DNA from 3 places in the Staphylococcus arlettae genome. Region 3 is predicted to be linked to each of the others. Evidence: riboswitches for the same ligand, from Rfam matches in the RefSeq annotation. Region 3 holds a riboswitch; each other region holds the start of a gene.
What was found. Region 3 has a riboswitch for thiamine pyrophosphate ahead of MUA37_RS00950 (3-oxoacyl-ACP reductase). Riboswitches for the same ligand answer to the same signal wherever they lie in the genome.
Positions count from the first base shown of each region.

Region 1: linked by a shared signal. The riboswitch ahead of MUA37_RS09110 (ECF transporter S component) and the one ahead of MUA37_RS00950 (3-oxoacyl-ACP reductase) in region 3 are both predicted to bind thiamine pyrophosphate.
Region 2: linked by a shared signal. The riboswitch ahead of tenA (thiaminase II) and the one ahead of MUA37_RS00950 (3-oxoacyl-ACP reductase) in region 3 are both predicted to bind thiamine pyrophosphate.

Region 1 is NZ_CP094803.1:1,857,508-1,860,796, reverse strand. Features, by position in the region: gene MUA37_RS09115 (ABC transporter ATP-binding protein) at 1-1,093, opposite strand, end outside; gene MUA37_RS09110 (ECF transporter S component) at 1,106-1,681, opposite strand; TPP riboswitch at 1,767-1,869, opposite strand; gene graF (glycopeptide resistance-associated protein GraF) at 1,973-2,107, opposite strand; gene auxA (lipoteichoic acid stability factor AuxA) at 2,380-3,289, shown strand, end outside.
Region 2 is NZ_CP094803.1:856,218-859,506, reverse strand. Features, by position in the region: gene thiM (hydroxyethylthiazole kinase) at 1-277, opposite strand, end outside; gene thiD (bifunctional hydroxymethylpyrimidine kinase/phosphomethylpyrimidine kinase) at 270-1,091, opposite strand; gene tenA (thiaminase II) at 1,078-1,773, opposite strand; TPP riboswitch at 1,850-1,951, opposite strand; gene MUA37_RS04060 (transglycosylase family protein) at 2,356-3,057, opposite strand.
Region 3 is NZ_CP094803.1:196,740-200,028, reverse strand. Features, by position in the region: gene MUA37_RS00965 (hypothetical protein) at 1-101, shown strand, start outside; gene MUA37_RS00960 (type I secretion system protein) at 244-837, opposite strand; gene MUA37_RS00955 (hypothetical protein) at 1,058-1,273, shown strand; TPP riboswitch at 1,402-1,502, shown strand; gene MUA37_RS00950 (3-oxoacyl-ACP reductase) at 1,609-2,361, shown strand; gene MUA37_RS00945 (LLM class flavin-dependent oxidoreductase) at 2,392-3,289, shown strand, end outside.

The DNA.
Region 1 (3,289 bases), 990 kb from region 3:
ATTCCTTTGTTTTACGTTTAGCATTTGCACTATCAGATTTATTGAACTGAAGCAGCACTTCATCGTATACCGAATTAGTAATAAATTGTAGTTCAGGATTTTGGTAGACTAAATAACTATATTGGGCCATGTTTTTGATTTTTTTAATACGTTTATCGTTAATATACATGTCGCCATGATATTTGATTAATTGCATAATGGACTCTAACAGAGAAGTTTTTCCGCTACCATTTGGCCCGGTAATAGTTATGAATTCACTAGGTTTAATTGACATTTTATCAATTGTTATTAATGTTTTAGCACCACGCTTAATTTCACCATTGATAAAAGTGAACAACTCTTGTTGTACAGTATCATTATTACTCAATATAGCTTTAGGGGCATGTGACCAAGCATTAGGATGCCAAACACCATATTCAGTCAATAAATCTTCATATTGTTGTAGCATCATCTGCGGTGGTGCATCTGCAATAATTTTGCCTTCATAATTGAAGAGTAAAACACGATCGATATGTTCCCATATATGAGCAACCTTATGTTCTACAATTAATACGGTTTTATCTTGCCATAAAGCTTTAATTTTAGTCCATAATTCCTGAGTTGCTGATTCATCTAACATTGCAGTAGGTTCATCCAGAAAGAGCGTTTGTGCATTTTGTAACAGTGTTTCAGCGATAGCTAATTTTTGTTTCATTCCACCACTGAGTTGACTTATAAACTGATGTGGATTGACATGCAAATCTACAGCTTTGAGCGCACTTGAAATTTTAGCATCCATTTCAGCTCTTGGGACTTGTTGGTTTTCTAAAATAAACGCCAGTTCTTCATGTACTTTTGGCATGCAAAATTGACTATCAGGATCTTGAAAAATGACACCGCTATGAGTATCAATTTCTAGCTGGTCGTATTTCATCGGTAATTCAATCAAATCAGGTACAATGCCACTTAATACATTTAAAAGCGTACTTTTTCCTGAACCAGAAGGTCCTAATAATAGTACTTTTTCACCTGTTTTAATATTGATATCTAGACCATCGAAAATTTTATGGTCAGTGTTTGGATATTTTAAACGTAAATTTTTAGCAGTTAACACGTATAGTACTCCTTATAAATTGTCATAATCTTTTTGTGAAGAAGGGCGAAATAATCTTGTAACACCTGTCTGGTCTAATGCTTTGACGATAATATATGACAATAATCCAGCTACTATGATACCGCTAATCAATCTAAAACCAATGTATAAAGCAAGATTCCAACTTGCGATTTCAGCTAAATAGCCATAAGCAAAATCTAAAGGTAATGTTACTATTGCAGCTAATAATCCTGCTAACATCGCAACCATAGCAGTACGTGATTTATATTTGAAAATTGCAAAGATAATTTCACAAGCTAATCCTTGTAGTAATGCATAAATCATTGTCGCAATATCAAAGCGACCCATGACGATTGTTTCACCTGCACCAGCAGCAAACTCAGCTAATAGTGCAATGCCTGCCTTTGGAATAATCAAATAAGCTACTATTGCTGCCATAAACCAAGCACCATAAGTCAACTCTTCGATGTGTAAACCTGAAACCTGTACAGCTTTGTAAACAAAGTTCCATATGTTGTAAATCAATGCGAATACAACTGCAATTAAGACAGTCACTAAAATTTCTGACAGTTTTAAACCTTTTGACATTTAATATTCCTCCAAAAAAACGCACAACCTCTCTAGAAGGTTGCGCGTGTAAGATTGGGCAGAACTATACTGTACTATCGTCAAAAAGTATAATTTAGCACTTTCCTACGCTAGCTTTCATCTAGATCAGGTTCAAAGGGTTTGAGGGTATACCTCATCTCAGTCACAAAACACCCCTAGTGCGAATATTAATATTTATTTTATACTTAATGTATGACTTTTACTACAGTATGTCAAGCACATTTTCTATATACAGTTAATATCACAATTTCAGTAACAATTAAAATGTTGTTAGTCAAAAATATCTTGTATGTTTTTCTTTGTTTCCTCAGAATTCTCTTGATTCTGCTCTTTTTGTTCTTTTAATTCATCTTCAACTTCTTTAGCTTTCTCTGCTGCTTTTTTATTTACGTCGTCTTTAGTCATAATACTACACTCCTTATAGTAAACTAATAGAAAAAGATGTTACACATAACTTTTACCTCGTAAAAAATATTTAAAACAATTTGATGTCATTGTTATTGCAAATTAATGTAAAAATAAGTTATTGTTAAATAATCCGAAAAATGAGTTTGAATTTTGTTGAACTGTGGAAATTTGTTTATGATACAGTTTTATATCATACTCGAGACTTATTTAATGAGTTTAATAAAGACAAGAACAAGATGTTCATATATAATGACTTTGAGGTGAATGGTATGTCGTTTCTAAAAAAACACGCCGAAATATTATATAGTTATGTTATCGGCATAGTTTCACTTTTTATGGGGATAATTATACTCATCAATTTACCATTAATAGAGAAATTAAATGGTAAAGGTAAAGTAGAATTACATATCCATAATGTGTGGGATTTTTTCAACGCTTTTTTTAGTGAAATTATAAGAGTAGTTAGTAATTATATAGGCAATTTCCCAATTATAAGTGCGATTGTAATTATCCTATTTGGCTTATTAGTAATTGGGTTAGGGTGGACGTTGTATCGTACAACTCAGTATGATTATGATATTTCGATTTTCTTTTTAGTAGTAGGAATATTATATTTTTTAATAACACTCGTTTTAATGACGCAAGTATATAGCTTTTTTGCAATTTTATTTATTTTCCCTTTTATAATTCATATTGGTTATATCGTATATAAAGATGAATTATATACACACAATAGAAAATATCATTATTTATGGATTATTTTTAGTTATGGGATAGTATATTTGCTAACGCAATTAGTGCTATATAGCAGAATTGAAAGTGATGAAATTTTAACAATTGATATATTAAGTATTAACGTATTCTTCTTAATTATGTGGTTGCTTGGACAAATGTCTATTTGGAATTTCTTATTCTTAAGAAGAGCTTTACCTTTAACTAAGCAAGAACTTGGTGAGGAAGAGCCTGAGCTTTCTAGAACAAGTAAAGATTCTATGTCTAACCAAACTAAAATTCATTGGAAAAATATTCAAGATCGTACGACAGAGTTCACACGCAAAACACGTCGTAGTGTAGATATGGAAAAAATACGTAATAAAAAAGATAAATTTGTGAAGAAATGGAAAGACATCATCGATATTCAAGAGGACGATGTACCAAATTGGATGAAAAAGCCTAAAT
Region 2 (3,289 bases), 660 kb from region 3:
CGACAGCTACTGGATCAAAAACAATAGGTGTACTTTCTTCATTAGCTATTTTGGCTATTTCTAACATATCTTTAGCACTATGTTTGGTTAACGTACCAATATTAATCACTAAAGCACCAGCAACTTGTAAAAATTCAACAGCTTCCTCTGGCGCTTCACTCATTGCTGGACTAGCGCCGATACTTAATAAACCATTGGCAGTAAAATGCTTAACTACATCATTGGTATAACATATAACTAAAGGATGTTGTTGACGTACATTTTCTAAATTATTCATCATCTAAACCTACCTTTTTCATATAAGCAAAATGGTTAACTGGGCCTCTGCCATACCCTATTTCCGGTGTATATTCAATACTTAAAGAAATAAATTTTTTGGCTTTTTTAACAGCATCATAAATCGATTTACCCTTAGCAAGTTCAGCCGTAATTACAGCTGAGAAAGTACAGCCCGTACCATGTGTATGTTTAGTTTCAAAACGTGGTTCAGTAAATGTAAACACATCATCTTGAGTAAATAAATAATCTTTTGACTCCGTTAAATCAGCCGAATGACCGCCCTTTATCACTACGCCTTTACTACCAATTTCTTTGATAAATATGTTACCTGCTTGATAAATAGAAGACTCATCATTAATTTTGATACCAGTAATTTCTTCTGCTTCTGGAATATTTGGTGTAGCAACCGTTGCATAAGGCAACAATATAGACTGTAAGTGTTGTTTACCGACGTCTTCCATTAACGAATCACCACTTTTAGCAAGCATAACTGGGTCTATAACATATGGCTTTTCTGGATGTTGCTTAATATAAAATTGGATACGTTCCATCATATCTTTTGAAGCAATCATACCTGTTTTTAACGCTTGTGGTTGCTCATCATCATAAATACTTTCTAGTTGTTCGCTTAACCACTCAGGGTCAAGATTATGAATGTGCTGTACACCTTTAGTGTTTTGTGCAACGATACTTGTAATAGCTGCCATTCCATAAACACCACATGCATGAAAAGACTTCAAATCTGCCATTACGCCTGCACCACCTGTTGGATCAGTACCTGCGACAGTCAAGGCTATTTTAGGCTTTTTCATTAACTTCCCCTCCATAATTCCATTCTTCTTGTACATATGCCATATTGAAAAATCGTCGCTCATGTATTGTACTTTGTAGGAAAGCATCTTTAATTTGGGCTAATTCTTCGTTAGAGCAATTTACTGTTAGTCGATCGATCAGTTGATCAAAAATATTTACTAAGGCATCCATTTCAGTACTATAAAACTCAAACCATTTTGCTAATACACTTGAGTTATTTAACTTACGATCTTTGAGTGCTTGTTGTGCGATTACTTGATAAACATATGGACATGGCGCCATTGCTGCAATTGTATGTGCGGCATTCTCTTTAGTATAAGCATTGTAATACATATGTTTAATATAATGATCTCCGCTCGGTGGCCACACTTTTTCTTGTACAATAGCATCGTAATTTTCACCCACAAAATCGGCAATAATTTCATGAGCTTCTACTTCACCTTCAACAATAAATTGAATTTGTTCTACTAAAAATTGAACATCTTCTAACTTTTCCATTTTGGGAATGAGTAAAGCGTATATGTTCGCAAACTCTTTTAAATATGAAGCATCTGCTCTTAAATAAAATTTAGCTGCAGCTTCTGACAAAGTGCCAGTTAACATGTCTTGTATAAAACCATCTTGATAAATATCATCAATGATGGATTGTGATGCAGTTTTTAATTCTTGTGAAAATGTCATGTATAATTCCTCCTATTAAAAAAAACACATTCAACGTAAGAATGCAGTACAAATTAGGCAGAATTAAACTGTGCTCTACTTTATTAGTCCACTTTCCTACGTTGGTATTAACCAAATCAGGTTATAAGGGTCTGATAACTAATATCATCTCAGCCAATAGGCACCCCTAGCAGTTTTATTATTATATTACTATTAACATAACAAAATCCTATTCATATTGCAAAATTAGATATAAATAGGGAGTGGGACAGAAATCCGATTTTGAAAAAATGATTTCGTCGTCCCACCCCGGCAAGGATGACTAGCGTTGAAAAAAGCTTGATTTAAAGCGCATTTTCAATGCAGTCAGCTACTGCCAATATGTAAAAGGTTTCGAATAAAATAGGGAGTGGGACAGAAATCCGATTTTGAAAAAATGATTTCGTCGTCCCACCCCGGCAAGGATGACTAGCGTTGAAAAAAGCTTGATTTAAAGCGCATTTTCAATGCAGTCAGCTACTGCCAATATGAAAAGAGACTAGGACAATCAATATTGTCCCAGCCTCTAAATTAAATCCTTATATTCATTTACAATTATTTAAATTATGCAGTAACCCATTGTGATGGACCAACTGTGTTGTATAATTCAACTGCAGCTGCATCTTGTACTGATTCTGGAGCTTCTGCTGGTGATACACCAACGTATTCAGCTGGTGCTACTGAATCCCAAGTAGCTTGTAAGAATTGATATTTACCTGCAGCTCCTGAACTTGGATTAATAGCTGTAATATCGCCACCTGATTCACGTTGAGCGATTGCTTGTAAATGAGAGTTTACATTTACAGATGAACCACTTGTAGCTTCACTTGAGCTTTCACTGTTTGAAGAAGTTGATTCTTGTTGTGGTTGTTGAGTTTCTTCAGTTTGTGGTGCAGTTGTTTGTTGTGGTTGTTCAGCTTGCTCACTTTGTTCTGTTGAAGTTGCTTGTTTTGCTGGTGCTGATTGCTCAGTATCTTGAGTTGATTGAGCATTAGTATCAGCTGTTCCTTGACCATAGCCATTGTAACTCCATGACCAATAAGTTCCATCTGATTCAAAATTGTAATCTACTTTATCGTGATTGAATTCATAGTTATAAGCACCTTCATGAATTGGTGCGTCATTTAATTGTTGAGGGTTATTTTGTGCTGTATGTGCTAATTGTGCTTTATCAATACCTTGTTCAGAAGCATCAGCTTGTCCAGATGCTACTCCTGTTACACCTAATCCTAGTGCTAATGTTGAAGTAATTACTGTCTTTTTCATTGTTAATAATCCTCCTATAAGGTAAATAATTTTTATTATCAATTTGCAGTTACCACTATAACATCCAAAATCACCTTGTAGGTTACAACAAAATAAAAAAGTATTGGCTTTTTTTACAACCTAATTACATACAATGTCATAAAAAACATAGCCAAAAATGCCGATTATTACCTTCATATCAAATTTAAATTGAGCATAATTTATATATTGGTATGTAATTATCATGTAATTT
Region 3 (3,289 bases):
GCTTCTCATTTGAAGATAAAGACGGTAATTTAGCAGGTTCGTATATTATTGATAGTGACGGAACAGTAACCAAATACGATGAAGATGGTGAAGAAATATAATATAGGGATTTGTCCTTAAACCTTTGCAACTCAATATATTATATTAAAATACTCAATTAAACATCCCTTTAGTTTAGGAAAATTAAAGGGATGTTTTTCCATAGTTTAATATGTAAATTGATATAGATTTGTTCAAATTGAATTATGATTTCGATTCATTTTTATATGTCGTTCTACTATTTGTTTTAACAACTTCAACTTCTTTTAGATTAGGTTCAAAAATTTTATGATTATATCGTTTGTTTGCAAAATTTTTCAACTTATTGATAAATTCATATACTTCTTTATCTAATGTAATTTTAGACCTCACAATGTTAGCCGTATCATGCTTTTCATCTCCATAGCAATCCACATAAATATTATAAGCAATTTTAAATGTATTAAAATGACCTTCAAAAGGTTCATATCTTCTCAGAAAATCTTGTATCGTTTCATTTGAACTGTTGCTATGGTGACTTGTAGTTAAAATAAAATCTTGTATTTGTCTATCCAATGAATGAAATGCATCCTGAATCTCTTCAAAAATCTCAGTTGTTCGTTGTTTATTTAAGAACGCCGTATTTTGATTTAATTTAATATTTCTAATGCGAGCTACTTTATAAACTATTAAATCTATCATGCTGACCAAGTCATTTTCATAATCTTGCATCTTTTCCTTATCTTCACGTTTGAATTGTAACCAAACACCTAATAATGCAATACATCCACCTGCTAATGCTGCAATAAACTCCGTCATTTGAATACACCTCTTTTTATTTATTAAATTATTATAAATATCATACAATAATTGTCAAAAAATTAAAATATAATTCATTATTTTTTTAATATATATTATTTTTTATTACATAAATACAGATATTACTATTTGAAAGATACTGCGGTGTACTTAACTAACTTATGATTGACTTCTAGTTATATAGGGAACAATATAATTACAGTATTGAGGAGGAGATAAGATGCCAAAAGTAAATAATCGTATGCATAAAGATTTAGTAGATAAAGAGTCACGTATTGAAGCTAGTGTAAGTTCTGAAAAAGAAATAGAATTAAATGCTTTTGAACGCTTAGGCAAAGACGTCGTCATTATTGAAGTATTAGCGATTATGAATATTATTTTTGCTGTTTGTACTGTTGGTCTTATCGGTGCTTTAATCTATAGTAATCAAAAATAATACAAATTTACATTTTATATACAAAAGCGATGGTGTTATAACCATCGCTTTGCGCTTATTCTTGCTTATCTATTATCAAACCAAACTTGACTTTGCAATGGTAAATCGTTACATTGAAGATAATTAAATACACGCACTAGGGGTGTTTTCAGACTGAGATGAGCTGTAGCTCAAACCCTTTGAACCTGATCTAGTTGATACTAGCGTAGGAAAGTGTGAATCAACACATGTATGATATCAAGGGGTTAGACTACCCTATTATATATTTGATTTTATTTACACAACTTTCCTATGGAGGGTTGTGTATTTTTTTATTTAAAAAGGAGTGAGCACGTATGACAACAACAGTACTTATTACAGGTAGTAGTAGAGGTTTAGGTGCAACTATTGCACAAACTTTAGCAGCACAAGGTTTTCAAGTCGCCATCAATTATCATAAAAGTAAAGATGCAGCATTGGACTTAGTAAAAAGCATTGGGGAATCACAAGCAATCGCCATCCAAGCTGATGTCACACAACGTGATGAAGTCGATCGCTTAGTTGCTACTGCAACAGAACATTTCGGTCAAATTGATGTAGTGGTCAATAACGCATTAGTTGGCTTTAAATTTGATCCCAACGCACAAAAAGCTTTTACTGAATTATCTTGGTCAGATTACCAACAACAAATAGATGGTACTTTAAAAGCCGCTTTCAATACTACACAAAGTGTAGCCCCTCAATTTATAAAACGTCACCATGGGGCAATTATTAATATTGGAACGAATCTTTTTCAAAATCCAGTCGTACCTTACCATGAATACACGACAGCTAAAGCAGGATTAATTGGTTTCACACGTAATATTGCTGCCGAATTAGGCCAATATGGTATACGTGCCAACGTAGTGTCCGGCGGTTTATTGAAAACAACGGATGCCAGTGCTGCCACTTCTGATGAAGTGTTTGATTTAATTAAACAAACTACCCCACTCAAAAGTGTCACATCTCCTCAAGACGTCGCACATATGGTGGCCTTTTTGGCAAGTGAACATGCAACTGGCATCACAGGTCAAAACTATACTGTCGACGGCGGTCTAACAATGAATTAATCTATTCTATAACAACTGAGGTGTAAGTACATGACACAAACAAAACAACTTAATATTGGAGTCTTACTGTATGCTTGTGGACATCATCAAGCTGCTTGGTTACAGCCAAATTCTAGTGTTGAGCGTATTGGAGATAGTAGTTATTATCAATCATTAGCACAAATAGCTGAACGAGGCTTGTTTGATGCAGTCTTTTTTGCTGATAATCAATCTTTCCCAGCGCAATCTGCAAGTGATATGCCAGCATTTTGGTTTGATCCGTTGATCAATTTGGCGGCTATCGCACAAGTAACACAACATATCGGTCTTGTTTCTACAATTTCTAGTACTTTTGCTAATCCTTTCACTGCAGCACGACAATTACTAAGTTTAGATCATTTATCTGGTGGTCGTGTAGGTTGGAATCTTGTGACTTCGATGACTGATAATGAAGCACAAAACCATAGCTTGCCACAATTACCTGCCCATGATGCACGTTATGCCAAAGCACGAGAATTTGCAGAAGTGATGGACAAATTATTAAATTCTTGGAACACTTCTAATTTTATTCATCAACGTGAACAACATGCACTTATTGAACCAGAACACATACAATCCTTTAATTATCGTGGGGATTATTTTAATGTGACTGGGCCATCAACTACACCCAGCAGTATACAAGGCGATCTTGTAGCAATGCAAGCCGGTGCCTCCGAACCAGGTGTGACATTGGCTGCCGATTTTGCAGATGCAGTTTATGCTGTAGCTTGGAATATGGAGCAAGCACAAAAATATATTCAACGTTTACATGAAAAAATAGCTCATAGTTCACAACCGACAAGAACAATCAAAGTGTTTCCAGGTTTAGTCACTTATGTAGGTGAAACATATGAAGCTGCACTTGCAAAGAAACAAGCTTTAGATGACTTACTCCCTATTGAAACTGCAC